DNA from 2 places in the Mesorhizobium sp. G2-6-1 genome. Region 1 is predicted to be linked to the other one. Evidence: riboswitches for the same ligand, from Rfam matches in the RefSeq annotation. Region 1 holds a riboswitch; the other holds the start of a gene.

Region 1 (7,951 bases):
GCGGCGAGGTCGTCGTCTATGGAATTGCGCAGCGGGTGCCAGAGATCGCGACGGCGAGCCGAGAGGAACCTTTCGGCGATGAATTTCGCGGCTTTCGGGTTCTCGCGCAAAATGAATGCCCGAACCGAAGTGTCGCCTAGATAGGCATCATGCACGGCTTCGATCAGATTTCCGGGGATGGCATGGGTGGTTTCAGCAAAGCCGACAAGGCGGTCGACCGTTTCGGCGAATTCGGAAGCGCCGCGCGGGCCGTGGCGCATCTGGCCCTGAATGAAGCGTGGATTGGTCGCTCGAGCGCGCACGACACGCGATACCGCATCAATGATGGAGCGCGGTTTTGGCCGCATTGGATCGGTCGTGTCCAGGACAACCACATCGGCATTTCCACCAAGTGTTGCCAGTGCCGCCGAAAAGCCGCCGATGAAGGCAACATCGGCTGAACCCTCCAATATGTCGCGGCCCGGATCATCGCCAGTGTGGACGAGAAGATCGGCATCGGCGATACGATCGGCAAAGGCACCCGGCGCGGCAACGCCTTCGCCCTCGGCCCCGCCATAGATGTGCGATGCAGTGGCGAGATAGGCGCGCCCCAGTTCTTCGCGGCTTTGCCAGTCGCCGCTGGCCAGCAAATCTTCCAGGCCAGCGCCATAGGTGCCGGGCGACGAGCCGAAAATGCGCGGGCCGATATTGCCGTCGGTGCGGGCGCTTGCTGCCAGCGGATTTTCCGAATCGTCTTCGTCACGCATCGCCACGGCTCTGGTGGCGGCGTCGATGAGGGCGATTTGCGTGGGGAACATGTCGCGAAACAGGCCCGATATACGCCATGTGACGTCGATGCGCGGACGAGCGATGGTTGCGGGCGGCAACACTTCTATGCCGGTCACACGGCCCGTCGCAACGTCCCATAATGGGCGGCAGCCCATAAGTGCCAAGCCTTGTGCGATCTCTTCGCCTCCAGTTCGCAGCGAGGCAGAGCCCCACAGGTCGATCACCAGCGAGCGTGGCCATTCTCCATGCGACTGGAGATAGCTCAACACCACCTCATCGCTTGCTGCCTTGCCGAGGTCGAAGGCGGTGTGCGTGGGCATGGTGCGCGGATCCGCGGTGAACAGGTTGCGCCCGGTCGGCAAGACATCTGCGCGCCCACGCGAAGGCGCGCCGGAAGGACCGGCGGCAATGTGGCGGCCATCGAGCGCGGTCAGGAGGGTCGCCTTTTCCGTTGCGGCACTTTGCAGACGAAGTGCGTCCGTTTCGGCTTCGCCACAGCGTCCATAGATATGCAAGCCATCCTTGATGGTGAAATCCTTGAGATCGCAAAGCCAGGCGTCGATAAGGCGCAATGCCTCGTCGGGCGCGTCCGAGGTTGCGACGCCTGCTTCGGTGGCAAGGCCGGTTCGGGTTGCCGTTTCAACGATCAGTTTGGCAAGTCGGTCGCGGCGGCGGCGGTCAAGACCGTCGGCTTGCGCATATTCGTCAACCAGTTGTTCGAGCCGCTGCTGGTGTTCGTCCAGTCCGGCTCCTGTCAGGGGCGGGGGAGATGGCCGAGCGTGACGGCGGCTATGCGCCGCTTGGCCTGTGCTGCCTCGCCCGGATTGGAAACGATAAACGGATAGATCACCGGCAGCGAGCCGGTGACGATTTCGGAAAACACCCGGCGCTGAGTGCCACCGTCTTGCCGGGTAGCCATTCCAGCGTGCCATGCGCACCGACATGAATGATCGCATGAACGTCAAGCGATTTTTGTAACCAGAAGCCGAATGCAATGAGCGCATGGCGGGGCGGCCGCGTCGGGTCATGATAGTCGGTGCGGCGTTCCGCGATGCGCCCACGATCAGGCGCTAGAGCGATGGTGACATTGCCGAAACGTGCGGCGCGGAAGTTGAATTCGTCCTCGCCGGACTGCGCCAGTTCGTTTTCCGCCGTTCCCCATGTGGCCTCGACCGCAAGGCGTGCTTGGGATGGCAAATGTCTGGCGTGCGCATTGTAGGCTTCAAGCGTCAGTCCATCATTGCCATGTTCGATCTGGTCAAGCAACGTGCGCGGCGATTGCGGAATCCCATCAATTGCATAGCCGCTTTCCTTCAGGTCATGCAGCATGGCTATGACGCTTGAGGGAACGTCGAGGCCGACAGCATAGCCGGTGCGTCCGGGCGCACTTGGGTAATCGGGAATCAGGATGACAATACGCCGCTCTGCATGTGCTGTGCGCTGCAAGCGGATGAAGGCGGCAATGCGCTTTGCCACCTGAGTGATACGGTTCGGCTCAGTGCGATTGGTGAATGCATTGAAGGCAAGTGCTGCGTCGGCTTCGTTCTCGGCCTTGAACGAGATGGCACCGGCTAGAATGCGGCCATCGAGTTCGGGCAAGACGACATGCATGGCGAGGTCGGCGGGGACCAGTCCGCGCTGGTTTTTCTCCCACGCGTCGCGGCGCGTCGTTGCAATGATCACCTGAAAAACGGGTACATTTGCGCGGTCGAACAAGGTTTCGGTGCCGGGTTCGGCTCCAGAAGCAAAAGCCGTGGCCGTGATGATGGCGGCAGGGTTCAATGTTGCAAGGGCGGTTTCGACGAAAGCCAGTGACGTGGGTTCCTTGAGGCTGGACACGAAGATGGGAACCGCATTGATGCCGTCGCGCCTCAATTCAGCGGTTAGCGCGTCAATTGGCGCAACATCGGCGGCCAGCATCATAGACCGGTAGAACAGGATGGGAACGACAGGTGCGCTCTGGTCAAAATCTGGTTGGCTGACGAGGCCTTTTCCCGGTTCGTAGTAACCGGCTTTGGGGATTTCAACGACCTCGGTCTCAATGGCTTCCGTGCCGGAGAGCCGGGCAAGGCGGCCAACCAACGCTTTCATGTTGGCCGGGCCGCCTTCGCGGAAATAGTCAAGCAAACGGTCGAGTTCGTCGCGGGGCAGGGTCGATGCTTCGACAAGCCGCAAATCTTCATCGCGGCACTCGCCGGGCAGCAATGCCAGCTTGATGCCTTTTTCACGCGCGATTGAAGCGAGTTGGTCGCAACCGTAGCGCCACCATTCATAGCCGCCGAGAATACGCACGAGAATAACTTTCGCATGCCGGGCGACAGTGTCGATCCAAAGATCGACGGACATGGGATGGCGAAGATTGCGCAAAGCTGCAAGCCGCATGGTGGGCAGGTTTTGCGCATCCTGGCGCCATGCGGTGGCAAGGCCAGCCAGATCACTGTCGGTAAAGGACAGTGCTACCACATCCGCCGGGGATTGGCGCAGATCTACCGGCTCGATGAGATCATCGAGCGAGGCGGAAGTGGTGGTCAGGATGTGCATGGTCTGGCCTGCTTCATCCGTTGATGCGCCCGTTCTTCACCGAAACTTACCCGATCAGGATTTTTTCGATTGAAGGCCGATTGATGCCCTTCAACCCGATGACGACAAGATTGGAGCGGCGGTCCTCGTCAGGTGTCCATGCCCGATCGTAGTAATGGTTGACGCGCGCGCCAACGGCTTGAACCAGAAGCCGCATCGGCTTGCCGTCGACTTCGACGAAGCCTTTCACGCGCAGCACGTTTTCTTTCTCGGCAGCGGCTGTGACGCGTTTTGTCAGTTCGGTGGGATCGGCAATGGCGGCGATGTCGACAACGAAAGTGTCGAAGTCGTCATGTTCATGCTCGGCCTCGTTGTCGTGATGGGATTTGCGGTTGTGAATGTCGTCTTCAACAGCCAGGCCAAGGCCGAGCAGGACTGACGGATCGACGTTACCTTGTACAGTCGCGACAATCTTGACGGCTGGTGCAATATGCTCGCCGATGAGTGCATTGGCGCGCGCAATGCCCGCTTCATCCATCAAGTCGCCCTTTGTCAGGATAACGAGGTCGGCGCAGGCCACCTGATCTTCGAATACTTCTTCAATCGGATCGTCATGGTCGAGCGATTCGTCCTTGGCGCGCTGGCTGGCAAGCGCGTCCATGTCAAAAGCGACCCGCCCTTCGGCAAGGGCTGCGCCATCAACGACGGCGATGACGCCGTCTACCGTGATGCGGTTTTTGACCGTTGGCCACTGGAATGCCTGCACCAGCGGCTTGGGAAGTGCCAGCCCGGAGGTTTCGATCAGAATATGATCGACTTTTGGAGTGCGAGACAAAATCTGGTCGAGGGCCGGTACGAAATCATCGGCAACCGTGCAGCAGATGCAGCCATTAGCCAGTTCGACGATATTCTCTTCGGGGCAGGTGTCGATGCCGCAACCGCGCAGGATTTCGCCATCGACGCCAATGTCGCCGAACTCATTGACGATGAGGGCCAGCCGCTTGCCGCTGGCCTGTTCCAGCAAATGACGGATCAGCGTTGTCTTGCCGGCACCGAGAAAGCCGGTGACTACTGTGCATGGCACACGCGAGGCGGTGGCGGTCATGGTCAATCCTTCAGGATTTCGAGGGGAGGGATGCGCGCGACAAGGCCGCGTTTCAGGGCGTCGGGGCGGCCACGCCACGGAATGAGACCGTTTGTCGAGTTTGCGAAAAGCCTGGCTCCGGCGACAAGATCGTCGCCGCTGGTTGCAGTCAGATCGCCGAATACGTAGCTCCAGGCACCATCACGCAGGAGTGCCGCGCTGAGGCGGCGCTTGCAATTGCCAAGACATTCGACGGTATGGACGCGGACGTTTTCGTCTTTTGCGGCGCGGCGCGTATCGTCTGCCAACAGGGTGCCGGCACGCGGATGGTTGTCGCAACCGCTTTCGTCGCGGCAAGATGCACAGACGATGACAGTTACGAGCGCCGGAGCATCCGTGTCCCCGGGATCATTGTTGACTGTTTTGGCCGGAAAACTGCCATCTTGACGCAAAACCACGCTCCTTGTCTGGGGCACCCGCCAGACGGTCGGAATTTCTGTTCAAACGGCAGGTCTCCTGGCTCGCGGGTCGTCGCCTTGTTGCCGCCTTCCCGGGAACTTCCCCAGTGGTGTTCGGCCTGGCTCGTCGCTTACAGTTGCGGGGACAGCTGCGGACTAAAGATCTTACGATCCTGCACCGCATTCCCTCTTAGCTCCTCTCTGTTGGGAGAGGAGACCGTCTGTTGCGGATTTAGGCTTGAGAGGGTGGCTGTGTCAACGGGGGCTACGACGTTGCAATGTCTGCAAGCGACGCACCAAGATTGCCCGCTGGCGTGATTTCAATTCGCTCGAGGCCAAGCCAGAGCTGCATTGATTTTAGCTCCGCGAACAGTTCCCGCGCCGTATTGTCTGGTGCGCCGGGTTCGCCATAGGCTGCGTGAACGCGCAGGATGCACGCGGGGCGGTCGGCCTTGAGGTCGACGCGGGCGACGATCCTGTCACCCAACAGAAAGGGCAGCACATAATATCCGTACTGGCGCTTGTCGGCCGGCGTATAAATTTCGATGCGATAGCGGAACCCGAACAGGTTTTCGGTGCGCTTGCGCTCAAAAACCAGCGGATCGAAGGGGGCGAGCAGAGCACGGGCCTCGATCTTGCGCGGCAACCGCGCGTCCTTGTGGATATACGTCTGCTTTTCCCATCCTTTGATGCGAACAGGTATCAGGTCGCCTTCCTCAACCAATTCTTCGATGCGCCCCTTGATGTCGGCAGGCGAAAGCCGGAAATAATCACGCAGGCAGTTTGCCGTTGCGATGCCATGGGCGCGGGCCGAAATGCGCAGCAATTGACGATGGGAATCAGTTGGAGAGGGCGTTGGCATTTCAAGTATGGCAGGCGGTAGCACGCGCTCGGGCAAATCGTAGAAACGCTCGAAACCACGCCGGTAAGCGGTGGTGATGTGACCAGCCCAAAACAGCCATTCGAACGCATGCTTGGCCTCGCTCCACCCCCACCAGCCACCGGTTCCCTTCTGGCCTTCAAGGTCCGAGGCGGCAATCGGGCCACGTTCAACCACCGCCTGATAGATAGTCTTTATATAGTCGGCACGCTCCCGCCCGAATTTTGCCAGTCCGCGGTACATTTCCTCGCCGTTTTCGGCTCGGCGCATGCGCCAACGCATCAGCGGATAAAATTCGACGGGCAACAAGGAAGCCTCATGCGCCCAGTATTCGAACAAAAGGCGCTTTCGCGAGGTGGCGGCATTGTCGAGCATAGCCAGTTGATAGGGGCCGGCGCGAGAATAGAGCGGCATATAATGCGCACGCACGACGGCGCTGACAGAATCGATTTGCAGGAGACCGGTGCGCGAAAGTGTTCTTGCCAGATGCCCGCGATTGATGATGCCAGCGGGCCGTGATTTTGCGAAGCCTTGTGCGGCCAGCGTAATGCGGCGGGCTTGGTTGACCGAGATTGTGTCGTTCATTCGTGCCTTCTCATGATTGTTGCCAAGCCAGGGGAACGCCTGTCTATGCCTATCCTAGCAGGGAAGGTGGCAATCTATGTCAGGAGAAAAAGTGGAGTGTAAAACGAAGGAAAACAAAAGAGCACAGACTGCTCCCGTTGCATCGTATAAAGGAGACTGCGCCACGTTTTGAACAAGGTTTGACTTGCGTCGCAGGAGTGGCTGCGCTAACCCTCGCCGCATTGCAGCATGAGACCGGTCAAACGGTCCGGCGGTGAACTGTCGCGCTTCCGTAACGGGTCCTGCTGCTATAGAATCAGGCGGATAGGCCGTTAACGGAAAGTCGCAGCATGAACGCATTGTTGAGTTCGTATCTGCCCATAGTTATTTTCATCGGGGTCGCGATGGTGGTGGGGCTGGCGCTTATTGTCGCTCCCTTCCTGGTTGCATACCGCAATCCCGATCCGGAAAAACTTTCGGCATATGAGTGCGGGTTCAATTCCTTCGATGACGCACGCATGAAGTTTGACGTCCGCTTTTATCTGGTTTCGATCCTGTTCATCATTTTCGATCTGGAAGTGGCGTTTCTGTTTCCGTGGGCGGTTTCCTTTGGTGATATAGGCATGCTTGGCTTCTGGTCGATGATGGTTTTCCTCGGCGTTTTGACCATCGGCTTTGCCTATGAATGGAAGAAGGGGGCGCTGGAATGGGATTGACCGATAATTCCGGCACACTGGTTGCGCCGAGCCCGAAAGGCATACTGGATCCGAGTACCGGCAAGCCGGTTGGTGCGAACGATCCGTTTTTCCTCGGCATCAATGACGAGCTTTCCGACAAGGGTTTTCTGGTCACCTCGACGGATGCGCTGATTACATGGGCGCGCAGCGGTTCGCTCATGTTCATGACATTTGGTCTGGCATGCTGTGCGGTCGAGATGATTCACACGTCGATGCCGCGCTATGACAGCGAGCGTTTCCGGAGTCGCGCCGCGTGCCTCACCTCGCCAGTCGGATATCATGATCGTTGCCGGGACGCTGACCAACAAGATGGCACCTGCGCTGCGCAAGGTTTACGACCAGATGCCGGAACCGCGCTACGTGATTTCCATGGGGTCGTGCGCCAATGGTGGCGGTTATTACCACTATTCGTATTCGGTTGTGCGTGGTTGCGATCGCATCGTGCCGGTCGATATTTATGTTCCGGGCTGCCCGCCGAGCGCGGAGGCTCTTTTGTATGGCATTCTCCTTCTGCAAAAGAAGATTCGCCGTACCGGCACGATTGAGCGGTGAGCGATCATGAGTGAAGCACTCGAAAGTCTTGCCGCCCATATCGAGGGTCGGCTTGATGCCAATATCGTGGAAAGCGTTATCGCTCATGGCGAATTGACGCTGACGGTGAGGGCTGAGGATATTGTTGAAACGGCGCGCTTCCTGCGCGACGATCCTTCATGCCGGTTTGTTTCAATCATCGATGTCTGCGGTGCCGACTTTCCAGCGCGGGTGCGGCGTTTTGACGTGATCTACCACTTCCTGTCGCCGACAAAGAACCATCGTATCCGCATCAAGGTCGAGGCAGCCGAGGACACCGTCGTGCCCTCGATTACCGGGGTTTTGCTGGTGCCGACTGGTATGAGCGTGAAACTTACGATCTTTACGGCGTGCTTTTTTCCGGCCATCC
Region 2 (7,951 bases), 1.3 Mb from region 1:
CGGGCGGTACGGATGATCCGGCAGGCAATCTCGCCGCGATTGGCGATGAGGATTTTGGAGAACATTGCGCTCATCGCCATTACATCCTCAACAGGCCGAATTTCGTCTCGGATATCGGCGCGTTGAGTGCGGCAGATAGCGAGAGGCCCAGCACTTCGCGCGATTTTGCCGGATCAATGATGCCATCGTCCCAAAGGCGCGCCGAAGAATAGAGCGGATGACCTTCATACTCGTATTTCATCAGGATCGGCTTCTTGAATTTGGCCTCGTCCTCGGCGCTCCACGTTTCGCCCTTGCGTTCAATGCCCTCGCGCTTGACTAGCGCGAGCACCGTTGCAGCCTGTTCGCCACCCATTACCGAGATACGCGCGTTCGGCCACATCCACAGGAAGCGCGGTGAATAGGCGCGCCCGCACATGCCGTAATTGCCTGCGCCAAATGAGCCGCCGATAATCATTGTCACTTTCGGCACCTGCGCGGTGGCCACAGCCGTGACCAGCTTTGCACCATCCTTGGCGATGCCGCCTGCTTCGTATTTGCGCCCGACCATGAAGCCGGTGATGTTTTGCAGGAAGATCAGTGGAATTTTGCGCTGGCAGCAAAGTTCGATGAAATGCGTACCCTTGAGCGCGGATTCGGAAAACAGAACGCCATTGTTTGCAATAATGCCGACCGGCATACCGTAAAGATGGGCGAAGCCGGTCACCAGTGTTGTTCCGTAATTCTGCTTGAATTCGTCGAACTCGGAACCGTCGACGATGCGGGCAATCACCTCGCGGACATCGTAAGGTTGGCGCACATCCGCAGGTACGATGCCATAGAGGTCATGTGCTGGATAAACTGGCGGAATCGGTTTCTGTAAACTCAAGCCTACGCTCTTGTTTCGATTCAGGTTCTTCACGATCCGCCTTGTGATCGCCAAGGCGTGATTGTCGTCGAGCGCGTAATGATCGGCAACGCCGGATTCACGCGTGTGCAGGTCCGCGCCGCCGAGGTCTTCAGCCGTGACATTCTCTCCGGTCGCAGCCTTCACCAAGGGGGGACCACCCAGGAATATGGTGGCCTGCTTGCGCACCATGATCGATTCATCGGCCATCGCAGGCACATATGCGCCGCCAGCCGTGCACGATCCCATCACGCAGGCTATTTGCGGGATTCCTGCTGCCGACATATTTGCCTGATTGTAGAAAATCCGTCCGAAATGGTCACGATCTGGAAAAACCTCGTCTTGATTGGGCAGGTTTGCACCGCCGGAATCGACAAGATAAATGCAAGGCAAATTGTTTTGCAGCGCAATCTCTTGCGCACGCAGATGCTTTTTCACAGTCACCGGATAATAGGTGCCGCCTTTCACGGTAGCATCATTGATAACGATCATGACCTCATGACCTTCGACGCGGCCAATTCCGGCAATCATTCCAGCTGCCGAGATTGCATCGTTATACATCTCCCACGCAGCGAACTGGCCGATTTCAAGAAACGGCGAGCCAACGTCCAGCAGTTGCGCCAGCCGCTCGCGTGGCAATAATTTACCGCGCGAAATGTGGCGCTGGCGGGCCTCTTCCGAGCCTCCCCGCTGCACGATTTCCGCATTTTCGGAAATTTCCGCCACAAGGGCGTGCATTTTGTCCGCATTTGCCGTGAAAGTTTCGGTTGCCGGGGACAATTTGGATTGCAAAACGGCCATATTATATCTCTTCAGCCATGATTTCGCGCCCGATCAGCCAACGCCTGATTTCACTGGTGCCGGCACCGATTTCGTAAAGCTTGGCGTCGCGCAGGAGCCGGCCTGTCGGATAGTCGTTGATATAGCCATTGCCACCTAGCAACTGGATGGCGTCCAATGCCATCTGCGTCGCCTTTTCAGCCGCAAAGAGGATGCAACCCGCAGCGTCCTTGCGGGTCGTTTCGCCCCGGTCGCAGGCCGAAGCCACCGCATAGACATAGGCGCGGCAGGCATTCATCGTCGTATACATATCCGCGAGTTTGCCTTGCACGAGCTGGAAATCGCCAATCGGTCTGTCAAACTGTTTGCGCTCATGAACGTAGGGCACCGTTACATCGAGACAAGCCGCCATAATGCCAAGTGGGCCACCAGCCAACACAGTGCGCTCATAATCAAGGCCCGACATCAAAACCTCGATGCCGCGGTCCTCTTCATGCAGTATATTTTCGAATGGCACCTCGACATTGTCGAATACCAGTTCGCCCGTATTGGAACCGCGCATTCCAAGCTTGTCCAGTTTCTGCGCTACCGAAAAGCCCTTGAACGCCTTTTCAACGATGAAAGCGGTGATGCCGCGTGATTTCAGGTCGAGATCGGTTTTGGCGTAAACGACCATTGTTTCGGCATCCGGGCCGTTGGTAATCCACATTTTGGTACCATTGAGTACAAAGCGGTCGTTTTTCTTCTCGGCGCGCAGACGCATTGATACGACATCGGAACCGGATCCGGGCTCGGACATCGCAAGTGCGCCGATTTTCTCTCCGAACACAGCGCAGGCAGGTATTTCTCCTTCTGCGCAGGTGTCGCCCAACGGTTGATCTGGTTGACGCACAAATTGGAATGCGCGCCAAAGGAAAGACCGACGGAGGCTGAAGCCCGGCTGATTTCCTCCATCGCAACGACATGGGCGAGATAACCCATGCCGGTTCCCCCGAAATCGGGATCGGCTGTGATGCCGAGAAGGCCAAGCGCCCCGAGTTCTCGCCACAGATGCGGCGGAAATTCATTGCTGCGGTCGATGTCACCTGCCAGTGGCGCTATCTGTTCAGTGGCGAAACGCTGAACGAGGTCGCGCAACGCTGTGGTGTCTTCATCAAGCCCGAAGTTGAGCGCGTGCGTGTACATGGTTTTGCTCCCGGCCCATTGTTGCGCCAACGAGGCGCATTGTCATTGAAAGATATGTTTCTGTTACCCCGGTAACGGTAAGCCGCTCGCCGGGGCGGAACCAGACAATGACGCCGGTCATCATCTGGATGAGTGCCATGGCGGTCAGCCCGGTGTCCTCGATGAGGAAAGCACCGGCATCGACGCCGTCACGCAGGATCGCACGCAACTCTTTTTCATAAGTCGCGCGCAGCTTGAGTATCTGTGTCAGCCGCTCGTGCGACAGGCTGCGCAATTCCATGTTGGATATGTGGGTAGCGGAACGCCGCTCAATATGGAAAGCGATGTGATTGGTGACATAGGCAACGAGCCGGGCACCGGCCTCCGCCGAGGCAGGACGCGTTGCATTCCATGCCTTCAGTAGTGCATCCATATGTTCACGCATCAAGATGAACAGAAGATCTTCCTTGGTTGGGAAGTAGCGATAAAGCGCTGCTGCCTGCACACCAACCTCTGCTGCCAGTTGCCGCATCGAGACGGCTTCATAGCCGTGGCGCGCAATCAGTTCGACTGCCGCATTGCGGATGGCCGCTTCAGTCTTTTCGCCATCGGAACCGGTTGTTCGCGCCATTTTCCCCTCACATTGCAAAATAATAAAACAAACGTTCAATTAATTCAAGATATGGAAATCGGCGCGCACAAGTTCGTTTTATAAATAGCATGGCTGTTGGCCTGAAGCCGACTTGGCTTGGCTGGGGAGGGGCAGACGCTTTCGCCGCTCTATGCCGGGCGCTTTCCCGTCAAACCGATGCCGCCGGCTGTCAACGACAGGGCCACGAGCCCAAAAGCGATGAGGCTAGGCGGGTGGGATGGTACATCGCGCCACATCGGCGAAACGATCTCGGCGGTATTGAACGCTTCGCCGCTGAATTGGCATTGCACGAATGACGCACGCTTGCGCACCATATCGGCATCGATACGCGAGATCAGCGCTTCGACCGCCCCCGTGTTGGTTTCCATGCCGCGCATATGAAGCAGAAGCGCATGGACCGCCGAAAGATAGGCGTGGCTGCACTCATTGAATGGGCTGCTTTCGTCGCGCAGGCTGGCCGGGACCAGTCCCCATAGGCAGTAGGTGAACTGGATATTGCCAAAATTGAGCAATCGTCTGAAGGTTTCGTCTGTGACGTTTTGGCGTTCTGCCAACTCCAGTATATCGCCTCTATAAGTCGCGATCACCGCCATTTGACCGTGCGAAAGGCCGGGAATGGCAAGCCCGCTTTCATTTCCGCCCGTGCTGGAGCGATGCGCAAAGGCCGAGGCAGAGACGAAACACGACAGTGTTAAAGTGCAAACGAGGAAACTGGCCCGCCGCAGCCGCATCATTGTCAGCGCGTTGACCGGCTGACGGACCGGCGGCCTGCAAAACTGCGCTCAGCCACGACACCGAAGCCAAGCCCGATCACAGTCCACAAGACGGCATGCATGCCGAGTGATGATGTACGAAAACGCCATAGAAGATCAGCCGAATAGCCATCTGGCACCTCGTTGATCGTCGGCAAGGCATATTGCGCCGCCGCGATCGAACCAACGAAGGCCGCCGCGCCGATTAACCCGGCGTTCCATGCGCCATGCTGTGCCCAAAGGCGGCGCGCCAAGGCAATTGATGCGGTAGCCGCAGCCACGGAAAACACCAGCATGACGAAGAACAGCTCGGTACGCGCCGCAATCGTGTCGCCGCTGCCGACTGCTGGAGGTGTTGCAGGATATTTTATTGCAGGCGCAAGAACCACGGCAACAAATGCTGCCAGCGCAAGCAACGCCGCCGTGGCGCGTGGTTCCAGCGTGCTGATCCGTCCTTGAACATAGGCGAAAACGAGCGCGAAAAGGCCGCCGATGGCCGCGCCATAGATGACCGAGCCTACCAGCAGACCGATACCAGCCTGCGTGCTTCTGCTGATTGCTTCGGGTTCTGCCTCGGCTTGCGCGCCGTCTGCCACCGCCATCTGTTCTTCATAGGCAATGGCGCGTTCAACCTGTGGTTCGCCGAAAATACGGGCAAAGCCGAACGCAAACAAACCGGCAAGGATGCCAACAAGCATCCCGCGAAGGAGAAGATTGCCAACCATGACTTACAGCCTTTCGAGCAATTTCAGGAAAAGCGAAAACCCGTTTCTCATCCAAAATCGCGTGAAAATAAAAGATTGGGGCGGATTACCGGCTCAATCAAAATCGAAACTGCATTAATGGCAGGGGAAGCCGAGCAGATGGCGGGCATCATGAACGAATTCATGCGTATTCAGACCACTGATAAGCGTCGTCGCGCCTTCTTCCGCACCAATGAAATAGATGGCAAGCATCAACAAAAGGCCGCCAAAAATCGCCCATGGCAAAATTTCCCGGACGGGAATCGGAGCAGTGTGAATGACAGGTGCGAGGGTCGTGTCGGACATGGTGCGTCTCCTGGGATGCTGCGTCCCGTTAATAGAAAGCGTACGCAACGAGAGAAGGCCTGACTTCCGGCAAAATGTAATTTTGCCGATCACAGTGGCGCGACCGTGCTGGAATTTCACCAGCTTCCAATCTCGTAACGTAAACAACCGTATCCGGCACTTATGAGGCTGTCAACGGATTGCAGATGATACACCGCATGATCTTTGCTGGACCACTGGGGAACATAAGGCCACCTCAATTGGTGAGATGTTGACGATCAAACCATGCCCGCACCACCGCAATGATTTCCTTGAAAAGAGGTGGTCCTGGTGCGCTTCAGCTTTTGATGAAATCAATGAGCCGTTCCAACTATTTGTTTTCAGGCAATCATGGGCGGAAAATCGGAGGTCGCTCTTCCTGAAATTGCTATAATGTGCCACCGAATTCGCTCGAATCCATTGAGGCATTTTTCATGAGCGCACGCCTGTCGATGATTTGCTGTGGTGCAACAGCGGCAACGCGCAATGGTTCGTTTCCGCTGGATGAACCTTTGGAGAATTCGCGTGCGGCGCCGCCGTTGGACGGCTTGGGTTTGCGCTTGCGACACATCGAACGGGTATGGACCAGCCCGACACGTCGGGCGCGCCAGACTACGCAGGCATTGTCGCTGGATGGGATCGACAATGGCTCCCTGCGCGATCAGGATTTCGGCATTTGGGCGGGCAAGAGCCTTGCCGAAGTCGAAAAAGCGCAGCCCCACGCCATTGTGCAATGGCGCGCGGATAGTTCCGCTGCACCGCATGGCGGCGAATCACTTGCCGATCTTTCGCAGCGCGTCGCAGCTTTGATGGATGGTTTGCTGGGTGAGCGTGGCCATACAGTTGCAATCACCCATGCGGCGGTGATGCGCGCTGCCATGCTTCACGTGCTGGAGGCGCCGCTGCAAGCTTTCTGGAACATCGACATCGAACCCTTCAGCATGATCGCATTCTCAAACAACGGAAATCGCTGGACCTTTCGAGCGGTCAACCAATTCGTATCGAAACGTGCAGGCCGTGACGAAGTTCAGCCAGCTACTGCGGCCAATGCGCCGGGAAGTTCTTCGGCAAGAATATCGAGTTCGTGATCGAGGCCGACACTGACCCTTATGCAGCGGTCGAGGCCGGGCGCCATTGGCTTGCGAATGAAAACGTCGCGTGCAAGCAGCGCCTGGAGCAGCTTGAGGGCGAATGCACCATCGCGTCCGCAGTCGATTGTTACGAAATTGGTCGCCGAAGACAGAGGAACAAGGCCGTTCCCGGTGGCGATCTCGGCAATTCGCTTTCGGCCGGTTGCGACACGCGCAACGACGCTTTGCAGATAGGGTTGATCGCCAAGGGCGGCTTCGCCGGCGATTTGCGCCATGCGGCTGACGCCGTAATGATTGCGGATTTTCTCGAAATCGGCAATTGACCGCGCTTCGCCAATGGCATAGCCGCAGCGAATACCGGCAAGGCCATACGCTTTTGAGAATGTGCGCATCCGCAGGATGTTCGGTCGCGTAACATCGAGTGCGGGCAGCGCCGAGGCCGGTCCCAATTCGCCATAAGCCTCGTCGAGCACCAGCAACGTGGTTTCGGGCAGGGCTGCGATAAAGAGATCCAATTCCGAGTGATCCCACCAACTCCCCATCGGATTGTCCGGGTTGGACAGATAGACCAGCGGTGCATTTTCCCGGCGCACAGCCGCCAGCAGGCCATCGAGGCTTTCGCGATCGTCCTCATAAGGTACGGCGACAAGCCTGCCGCCAACGCCCGCAATGTGGAAATTGAAGGTGGGATATGCGCCGAGCGAAGTCACGACGGCGTCGCCTGGTGCAACATACATGTGGGCTATCAGGCCAAGCAGGCCGTCAATGCCTTCACCAATCACGACATTTTGCGTGGCCACGCCAAGATGCGCCGCCAATGCCGCTTTGAGATCGTGATTGTCGGGGTCGCAATACATCCACATGTCGCGCCCAGCATCTGCCATTTTGGCGATCACATGCGGAGAAGGCCCAAAGCTGCTTTCATTGGCACCCATGCGCGCCCGAAAGGCACGCCCGCTCGCCCGCTCCTGCGCTTCCGGCCCGACAAACGGAACGGTGGCGGGCAGCAAGCCGACAATCGGTGTAAGGGCAGGGCGTTTGCGCATGGGTAGAAGCCTGATTTATCGCGGTTCTAGAACATCGGAATGAAAAGTGGAATCCGATTTTCGCTAATACCCGACGCTCGATCAAAGAAATAGAGCGTTGGCAAAGGGGTTGATCGCTGGGCGATTGCGTGGGCGTTCGTCGTGCAACGTGACCCGGATAGACAGGTTGAGAACGCCAACCACAATTGGATAGGGTTGGCATACAGTTGGTGAATCTCTATGTCTAAACTAAAAAACTATTTATAAACAATATGTTATATTAAAATTATGGCGAACGCTATCTTGGTGGCGGAGAGGATGGCATCTCAACCTACTTTCCACAAGATACCACACGAAGCCGTAAGTATCAGTATTTACATGCAGTTAGCTGCATGTTGAAAGCAATTGCGTTTCACAATATTCCCCTTGATGGACGGCCAATCGTGGGGCAAACTGTGGGGCATGGCAGGTCTGAGCATTAAGAAATTACGGGAGTTGATTACGCCCGGACGATACGCGGACGGCGGAGGGCTC

Evidence for each region. Region 1 has a riboswitch for cobalamin ahead of AC0L7S_RS14720 (DUF1636 family protein). Riboswitches for the same ligand answer to the same signal wherever they lie in the genome.
Region 2: linked by a shared signal. The riboswitch ahead of AC0L7S_RS01930 (CbtB domain-containing protein) and the one ahead of AC0L7S_RS14720 (DUF1636 family protein) in region 1 are both predicted to bind cobalamin.

Annotation. Positions count from the first base shown of each region.
Region 1 is NZ_CM147896.1:3,059,297-3,067,247, forward strand. It holds partial or broken gene cobN (cobaltochelatase subunit CobN) at 1-3,309, opposite strand, end outside; gene cobW (cobalamin biosynthesis protein CobW) at 3,356-4,393, opposite strand; gene AC0L7S_RS14720 (DUF1636 family protein) at 4,396-4,824, opposite strand; cobalamin riboswitch at 4,862-5,067, opposite strand; gene AC0L7S_RS14725 (winged helix-turn-helix domain-containing protein) at 5,096-6,295, opposite strand; gene AC0L7S_RS14730 (NADH-quinone oxidoreductase subunit A) at 6,625-6,990, shown strand; partial or broken gene AC0L7S_RS14735 (NuoB/complex I 20 kDa subunit family protein) at 6,981-7,563, shown strand; partial or broken gene AC0L7S_RS14740 (NADH-quinone oxidoreductase subunit C) at 7,567-7,951, shown strand, end outside.
Region 2 is NZ_CM147896.1:405,667-413,617, reverse strand. It holds partial or broken gene AC0L7S_RS01960 (acetyl/propionyl/methylcrotonyl-CoA carboxylase subunit alpha) at 1-65, opposite strand, end outside; gene AC0L7S_RS01955 (carboxyl transferase domain-containing protein) at 80-1,687, opposite strand; partial or broken gene AC0L7S_RS01950 (isovaleryl-CoA dehydrogenase) at 1,689-2,851, opposite strand; gene AC0L7S_RS01945 (TetR/AcrR family transcriptional regulator) at 2,820-3,461, opposite strand; gene AC0L7S_RS01940 (hypothetical protein) at 3,611-4,216, opposite strand; gene AC0L7S_RS01935 (CbtA family protein) at 4,219-4,959, opposite strand; gene AC0L7S_RS01930 (CbtB domain-containing protein) at 5,074-5,283, opposite strand; adenosylcobalamin (AdoCbl) riboswitch at 5,288-5,436, opposite strand; gene AC0L7S_RS01925 (histidine phosphatase family protein) at 5,736-6,389, shown strand; gene AC0L7S_RS01920 (pyridoxal phosphate-dependent aminotransferase) at 6,329-7,438, opposite strand.